3 regions of the Streptomyces sp. NPDC050528 genome follow, and region 3 is predicted to be linked to each of the others. Evidence: riboswitches for the same ligand, from Rfam matches in the RefSeq annotation. Region 3 holds a riboswitch; each other region holds the start of a gene.
What was found. A riboswitch is a leader RNA that binds a small molecule or an ion and turns the genes downstream of it on or off. The one in region 3 is predicted to bind cyclic di-AMP.

Region 1 (2,256 bases), on a different contig from region 3:
ACCTCTGGGAGCAGCTCGACACGCTGCTCTCCAGCGCCCCGATCGACTACGTGAAGTGGGACTTCAACCGCTGTTTCACGGACGCCGGGTGGCCCGGTGACGCCTATCCGCAGCGCCTCTGGGTCGACCATGTGCGGGCGCTGTACGGCCTGTTGGACCGGTTGCGGGCGGCCCACCCGGGGGTGGCCTTCGAGTCCTGCTCGGGTGGCGGCGGCCGCATCGACCTCGGCATCCTGAGCCGCACGGACCAGGTGTGGACCTCGGACAACACCGACCCGCTGGACCGGCTCGCGATCCAGCACGGGTTCAGCCAGATCCACCCCGCGCGCGTGATGGCCGCCTGGGTCACCGACAGCCCGAACACTCAGCTCAACGACCGGGTCAGCAGCCTGCGTTTCCGGTTCGTGAGCGCCATGGCCGGAGTGCTCGGCGTCGGCGGCGACCTCTCGGAGTGGACCGAGGAGGAACTCGTCGAGGCCCGCCGCTGGGTCGACCTCTACAAGGAGATCCGCCCGCTCGTGCAGCACGGCGACCTCTACCGCCTGCGCCCGCCGAGCGGCGGCCTGAGCGCCGTGCAGTACGTGCGCGGCGACGAGACCGTCGTCCTCGCCCTGCTCCAGTCGCAGAACTACGGCGAGCCGCTGCCGGCGCTCCGGCTGCGCGGGCTCGACCCGACGGCGTCGTACGAATGCCTCGAAACGGGCGAAGTCCACCGGGGTGCCGTCCTGTTGCACCACGGACTGCGGACCGGGCTGCGCGGTGACCTTGATGCGACGGTTCTCCGTCTGCGTCGCATCTGATCCTTCTGTCCCAATTGCAGCCTTCGTTCCAACTCGCTCTGGAATAAAGGAACCTGATGATTGCGTACGTGAGCAGCGTCATATTCGTGACCGTGAGTCGTTCGTCATGTTCACGTAATTGGCATGCTTTTACAGGGGAATTGAGGGGTTGAGTCCCGGGGGAATTCACGGAGGGTGACTGTGAATTCCCACAGGGGATCGCAAGGAACGCAAATCCGTGGAACCTCCTGCTTGTCCCTTTGCGTCTTCCTCGCTTACGTTCGCCACCAATCCGGACGGACGCCCAGTCCTGCCGCCGACCGGACTTCGCATCCACTCACCCGTATGCGGCAGGAGCGGGGGACCCACAGGTAAGACGCCTGTTCCGGTCTCCGGAACGGGCTTGGGGTTTAGCCGCGACCAGCGCGCGGCCGGGCATCTCCAGCCCGCACCCGACAGCTCACCTCGCAGGCGCCGGAGAGGAATTCGTCATGCCCGCGAAGGGTAAGCACCGCCGCCCGAAGTCCCAGCGCTTCTCCCGCTCGATGGCCGTAGCCGGAACCGGCGGTGCCGCGCTCGCCCTTCCGCTCATGGGAGCCGCCGGCGCCCATGCCGCGACCCCGACTTCTGCTCCGGAAAAGGCGGTTCAGTCCGTTCCGGCGACCGAGAAGGCCGTCGCGGAGAAGGCGACCGTCAAGGCCTCCGGCGTGAAGACGTATTCGGTGCGGTCGGGCGACTGGCTCGCGAAGATCGCCGAGGAGCAGGACGTCACCGGCGGCTGGAAGAAGCTCTACCAGGACAACCGCGAGGCGATCGGCAGCGACCCGTCGCTGATCCACCCGGGCCTGAAGCTCTCCCTCGGTGAGAAGGCCGCGACGAGCGGGACGGGCGGGGCGGACACGGCCAAGTCCTCCAAGTCGTCCGGTACTTCGTCGTCCTCGTCGTCTTCCTCTTCGAAGAGCACGTCGGCCACGCAGAGCGACACGAGCACCAGCACTTCCACCGGCTACGCCCTCCCCGTGACCGGCGCGACCATCGGTACCGGCTACCACGTCGCCGGCAGCATGTGGTCCAGCGGCTACCACACGGGCGTCGACTTCGTCGTCCCGACCGGCACCACCGTCAAGGCGATAGCCGCGGGCACGGTCGTCTCGGCGGCCTACGACGGCGCGTACGGCAACGAGGTCGTCATCCGGCACGCGGACGGCGAGTACTCGCAGTACGCCCACATGTCGCAGCTCTCCGTCTCGGCCGGCCAGACCGTGACCGAGGGTCAGCAGATAGGCCTCTCCGGTGCGACCGGCAACGTGACCGGCCCGCACCTCCACTTCGAGATCCGGACCACGCCGTACTACGGCTCGGACGTGGACCCGGTCGCCTACCTCCGCTCGCACGGCGTCACCGTCGGCTGACATCGGGCCCCGACGCCCCTGCCCCACGCCATCGAAGGCCGGACCCAGATCCTTGGGTCCGGCCT
Region 2 (2,256 bases), on a different contig from region 3:
TGGAGCGCTCCGGCGCCACGCTTGACGCACACGCCGACCACCCCGGGCTGCGCCTGAGCCTTGAGGTCCCGGCCTCGCGCCTGGCCAAGGGCCTCGGCCTGCTCTCCGACGCGCTGCGGGCGCCCGCCTTCGCCGACAGCGAGATCGAGCGGCTGGTCCGCAACCGCCTCGACGAGATCCCGCACGAGACGGCCAACCCGTCCCGCCGTGCCGCCAAGGAGCTCTCCAAGGAGCTCTTCCCGGCGACCTCGCGCATGTCGCGCCCGCGCCAGGGCACCGAGGAGACCGTCCAGAAGATCGACTCCGGGGCCGTACGCGCCTTCTACGAGCGGCACGTTCGCCCCTCGACGGCCACCGTCGTGGTCGTCGGCGACCTCACCGGCATCGACCTGGACGTGCTCCTGGCCGACACCCTGGGTTCGTGGACGGGGTCCACCGCGCAGCCGCGTCCCGTGCCGCCGGTGACCGCCGACGACACCGGGCGCGTCGTGATCGTGCACCGTCCCGGCGCCGTCCAGACGCAGCTGCTCATCGGCCGCGTCGGCGCCGACCGGCACGACCGTGTGTGGCCCGCCCAGGTGCTCGGCACGTACTGCCTCGGTGGCACCCTCACCTCCCGCCTGGACCGTGTCCTGCGCGAGGAGAAGGGCTACACCTACGGTGTGCGGGCGTTCGGCCAGGTGCTGCGTTCGGCACCCGACGGCACGGGCGCCTCGATGCTCGCCATCAGCGGCTCCGTGGACACCCCGAACACCGGTCCCGCGCTGGACGACCTGTGGACGGTGCTCCGCAAGCTCGCCGAGGGCGGACTCACCGACGCCGAGCGGGACATCGCCGTACAGAACCTCGTCGGGGTGGCGCCGCTCAAGTACGAGACCGCGGCGGCCGTCGCGAGCACGCTGGCCGACCAGGTCGAGCAGTACCTGCCCGACGACTACCAGGCGACGCTGTACCAGCAGCTCGCCGCGACCGGCACCGTGGAGGCCACCGCGGCGGTCGTGAACGCCTTCCCGGTGGACCGTCTCGTGACGATCCTGGTCGGCGACGCGGAGCAGATCAAGGAGCCCGTGGAGGCGCTCGGCATCGGCGAAGTGACCGTCGTCGCGGCCGAGTAGACGACCCGTAGCGAGCCGACGAGCGGCACGCGCGCGTGGGGGCCCTGGTGACGGAAGCGTCACCAGGGCCCCCTATTGTCCGAATTGGGGGAGAGGTTGCCTGTCTGCCCTGTGGCATGTGCAACAAAAACCGTGATCCGTTTGGGGATTGAAAGTTGTCCCCCTTAGCGTCGGTCCGGCTGTCCGTCAGGCACCGCGCCGCACTCGCGGCACCGGACAGTCATCGCCGAGTCCCCGTACGGCGCGAGCCAGGGGAGCCGGGGACCCATGTCCCTGGGGTGAATCGGACCCCCGTAGAGGGAGTCCGTAGGAGACCTTCCTGCTCCGAACCCGTCAGCTAACCCGGTAGGCGAGAAGGAAGGAAAGGACCAGCCACTCCATGGCGTTCACCCGCGCCACCGGGAAGCACCGTCGCCCGAGCCGGACCCACCGCACCACCGTTCGTGTCGCGAGTGTCGCGGCCCTCACTACCACCGGCGTCGTGGGCACCCTGGCCGCCGCCCCGGCGTTCGCCGCGGAGCCCGCCCCCGAACAGACCGGCCTCACCCCCGTCATCGCCATGGGCGACGCGGTCGCCGAGAAGATCGACGCCCAGGCCGTCGCCCAGCAGCAGGCCGCGGACGAAACGCTGGCCAAGGAGGTCGCCCGCGCCAAGGCCGCCGCACTGGCCAAGGCGGAGCGCGAGGCCGAGGTACGCGCCGCCCGCGCCGCCGAGCGCAAGAGGCTCAACACCTTCGTCGCACCGGTCTCCGACTCGTACGTCTCCACCGGCTACAAGACCGGCGGCTCCCTGTGGTCCTCCGGCGCCCACACCGGCATCGACTTCCATGCCTCGACCGGCACCTCCGTGCACGCGGTCGGCTCCGGCACCGTCGTGGACGCCGGCTGGGGAGGCTCGTACGGCAATCAAGTAGTGATCAAGATGGCCGACGGCATGTACACCATGTACGGGCACCTGTCGTCCATCGGTGTCTCCGTCGGGCAGAGCGTCACCCCGGGGCAGCAGATCGGCCTCTCCGGAGCGACCGGCAACGTCACCGGACCGCACCTCCACTTCGAGGCCCGCACGACCGCCGAGTACGGCTCCGACGTCGACCCCGTCGCCTACCTCCGTAAGCACGGCGTGAACGTCTGACGACCC
Region 3 (2,256 bases):
CCGATCTGCTCGATGACGGCGAGGACGGCCTTCTCGACACCCTTGCCGCCGTAGCGGTTGGGGTCGCCGTCACGCAGCTCGATGGCTTCGAAGGCACCCGTGGAGGCGCCGGACGGAACGGCGGCACGACCCGTGCTGCCGTCGTCGAGGCCGACCTCGACCTCGACCGTGGGGTTGCCTCGGGAGTCCAGGATTTCCCGGGCTACGACGACGTCGATGGACGGCACGAGCATCTCCTTCTTGGGTTCTGACGCGGCTACGGCAACACCGCAGCGGCTCTGCGAGACGAGCCTAACCGGCTCGGGGCGATTGGCCATCCGGTCGGCCGCCTGATGGACAGAACCGAGAGTAAATTGTTTCCGAACGGAACAAAGAGTCCGGTAAAAATGCGCGCGGCTTGCAGAAGCCGGGCACAAAAAGCCCCGCCCCGGTGCGTACGGGGGAACACGCACCGGAGCGGGGAGCCCGTGGGGGACGGGGGTGACCCTCACGAGGTCTCCATGATGGAGCCCACGGATGTGAGGGCGCTGTGGTTCAGCTGAGTACTACTTAAGGTGGAGCTGCTGACCCGGGAAGATGAAGTCGGCGTCGTCGATGATGTCCTTGTTCAGCTTGAACAGCTGCTGCCAGCCGCCCTTCACCTTGTGCTTCTCGGCGATGGAGCTGAGGGTGTCGCCCTTGACGACCTTGTACTCGCCGTCACCCTTCTTGACCTTCTTGCCGGTCGGGGTGGTGACGGTCTTCTTGGCCGCCGGGCGCTCGGCGGAGCGGGAGGCGGTGGTGTCGCTCGTGGAACGCTCGGTGGTGCTCTTCGAGGAGCTGGTGCCGGACGAGCTGTTCGAGGAGGAGCTGGAGCTGCCGCCGGAGTAGGAGGCGCTCGACAGGCCGGTGCCGCAGGTGGGCCAGGCGCCCTTGCCCTGGGCGGCGAGAACCTTCTCGGCCACGGCGATCTGCTGGGACTTGGAGGCCTGGTTCGCGGTCGCGGCGTAGGCGGTGCCGCCGTACGCGGCCCACGTCGAGGCGGAGAACTGCAGGCCGCCGTAGTAGCCGTTACCGGTGTTGATGGACCAGTTGCCGCCGGACTCGCAGCTGGCGACCGTGTCCCACTCGGACGCGGTGGCGGCGGAGGCGCTGCCGGTCGCCATGAGCGGGGCGGCTATCGCGACACCGGTGACGCCGGCGAGCGTGGCGACGCGGGTGGCCTTGGACGGACGGCGGTGCTTGCCCTTGCTGGAAAACAGCATGGAAAATCCCAATCCCCTCACCGACGCCTGCGAGGTGAGCTGTCGGGTTCGGGCCGTGTGAGTTGCCCGGCCGCGCACCTCTCGGCGCACGACTTCACCCCAAGCCGCACCCGGCATCAACTGCCGGGCCCGGCGCTTACCTTGGGTCCCCCGCTCCTGCCTACGGCGCTTGACGCGACGACTGTTCCCGGAGGCCGCTGGCAGGACTCGGCGTTGCGGCAACCGGACGCTCGTGGTGACGAGCGGCCTTGACCGTAGACAGAGAATCCACGGGATTTCAAAGACGATCAGGCCTTCTGAGACTCATCCCACACTTTGATCAAACCGGACATTCCCGAGCGAAGCATGACGCGAACTCCCGCCGCCCTCTTGCTAGTTTTCGTCCGCTTCCGTGCCGACATCCAAGGTCTGACCGGCGGCGATCTGGGTCGGATCGGCGCCTATCACCTTTTTGTTCTCGGCGTAGAGTGCACGCCATCCGCCGTCGAAGCCAAGGGAGTCGGCGATGGACGCGAGGGAGTCGCCGGCGCGGACGGTGTACGTCTGCGGCGTCACACTTTCCTCGGCACTCGCCCCGCGGTGCTTCCCGGCACTCTGCTGACTGCTCCCCTGCTCGCCGGAATCACCGAGCGCGCCGGTGTCGACGAGGCTCGACTTGCCCGCCGCCTGGGCCGAGTTGTCCGATTCGTCGAGCTTCGGGGAAGCGGCGACCGAGTCGTCACCGGCCGAAGGAGTGGCGGACTTGTCGGACTTGGCGGAGTTGTCCGTCGCGGTGGGCGAGGGGCTGTCGCTCGACGAGTCGCCGGACGCGTCGGAGGTGCCAGACGTGCCGGACGAAGTCGAGTCCGTGACGCCGGAGTCGGACAACCCGGAGGAAGTGGACGGGTCGGACGAACCGGAGTCCGCGTCGGAGTCGGACGAACCGGTCGGGGTGCCCGACGGGGAGTCGCTCGCGAGGCCGGTGTCGACGTTCGTCGAACCCGAGGTGGTGGTGAGGCCGGAGAGCAGCGCG

Region 1: another riboswitch for cyclic di-AMP. It lies ahead of ACIBK4_RS39915 (peptidoglycan DD-metalloendopeptidase family protein); the one in region 3 lies ahead of ACIBK4_RS18810 (transglycosylase family protein).
Region 2: another riboswitch for cyclic di-AMP. It lies ahead of ACIBK4_RS23480 (M23 family metallopeptidase); the one in region 3 lies ahead of ACIBK4_RS18810 (transglycosylase family protein).

The regions. Positions count from the first base shown of each region.
Region 1 is NZ_JBITHH010000014.1:158,699-160,954, forward strand. Features, by position in the region: gene ACIBK4_RS39910 (alpha-galactosidase) at 1-800, shown strand, start outside; cyclic di-AMP (ydaO/yuaA leader) riboswitch at 1,104-1,266, shown strand; gene ACIBK4_RS39915 (peptidoglycan DD-metalloendopeptidase family protein) at 1,271-2,191, shown strand.
Region 2 is NZ_JBITHH010000006.1:504,382-506,637, reverse strand. Features, by position in the region: gene ACIBK4_RS23485 (M16 family metallopeptidase) at 1-1,115, shown strand, start outside; cyclic di-AMP (ydaO/yuaA leader) riboswitch at 1,330-1,482, shown strand; gene ACIBK4_RS23480 (M23 family metallopeptidase) at 1,495-2,250, shown strand.
Region 3 is NZ_JBITHH010000005.1:116,342-118,597, forward strand. Features, by position in the region: gene eno (phosphopyruvate hydratase) at 1-233, opposite strand, end outside; gene ACIBK4_RS18810 (transglycosylase family protein) at 546-1,244, opposite strand; cyclic di-AMP (ydaO/yuaA leader) riboswitch at 1,254-1,422, opposite strand; gene ACIBK4_RS18815 (transglycosylase family protein) at 1,617-2,256, opposite strand, start outside.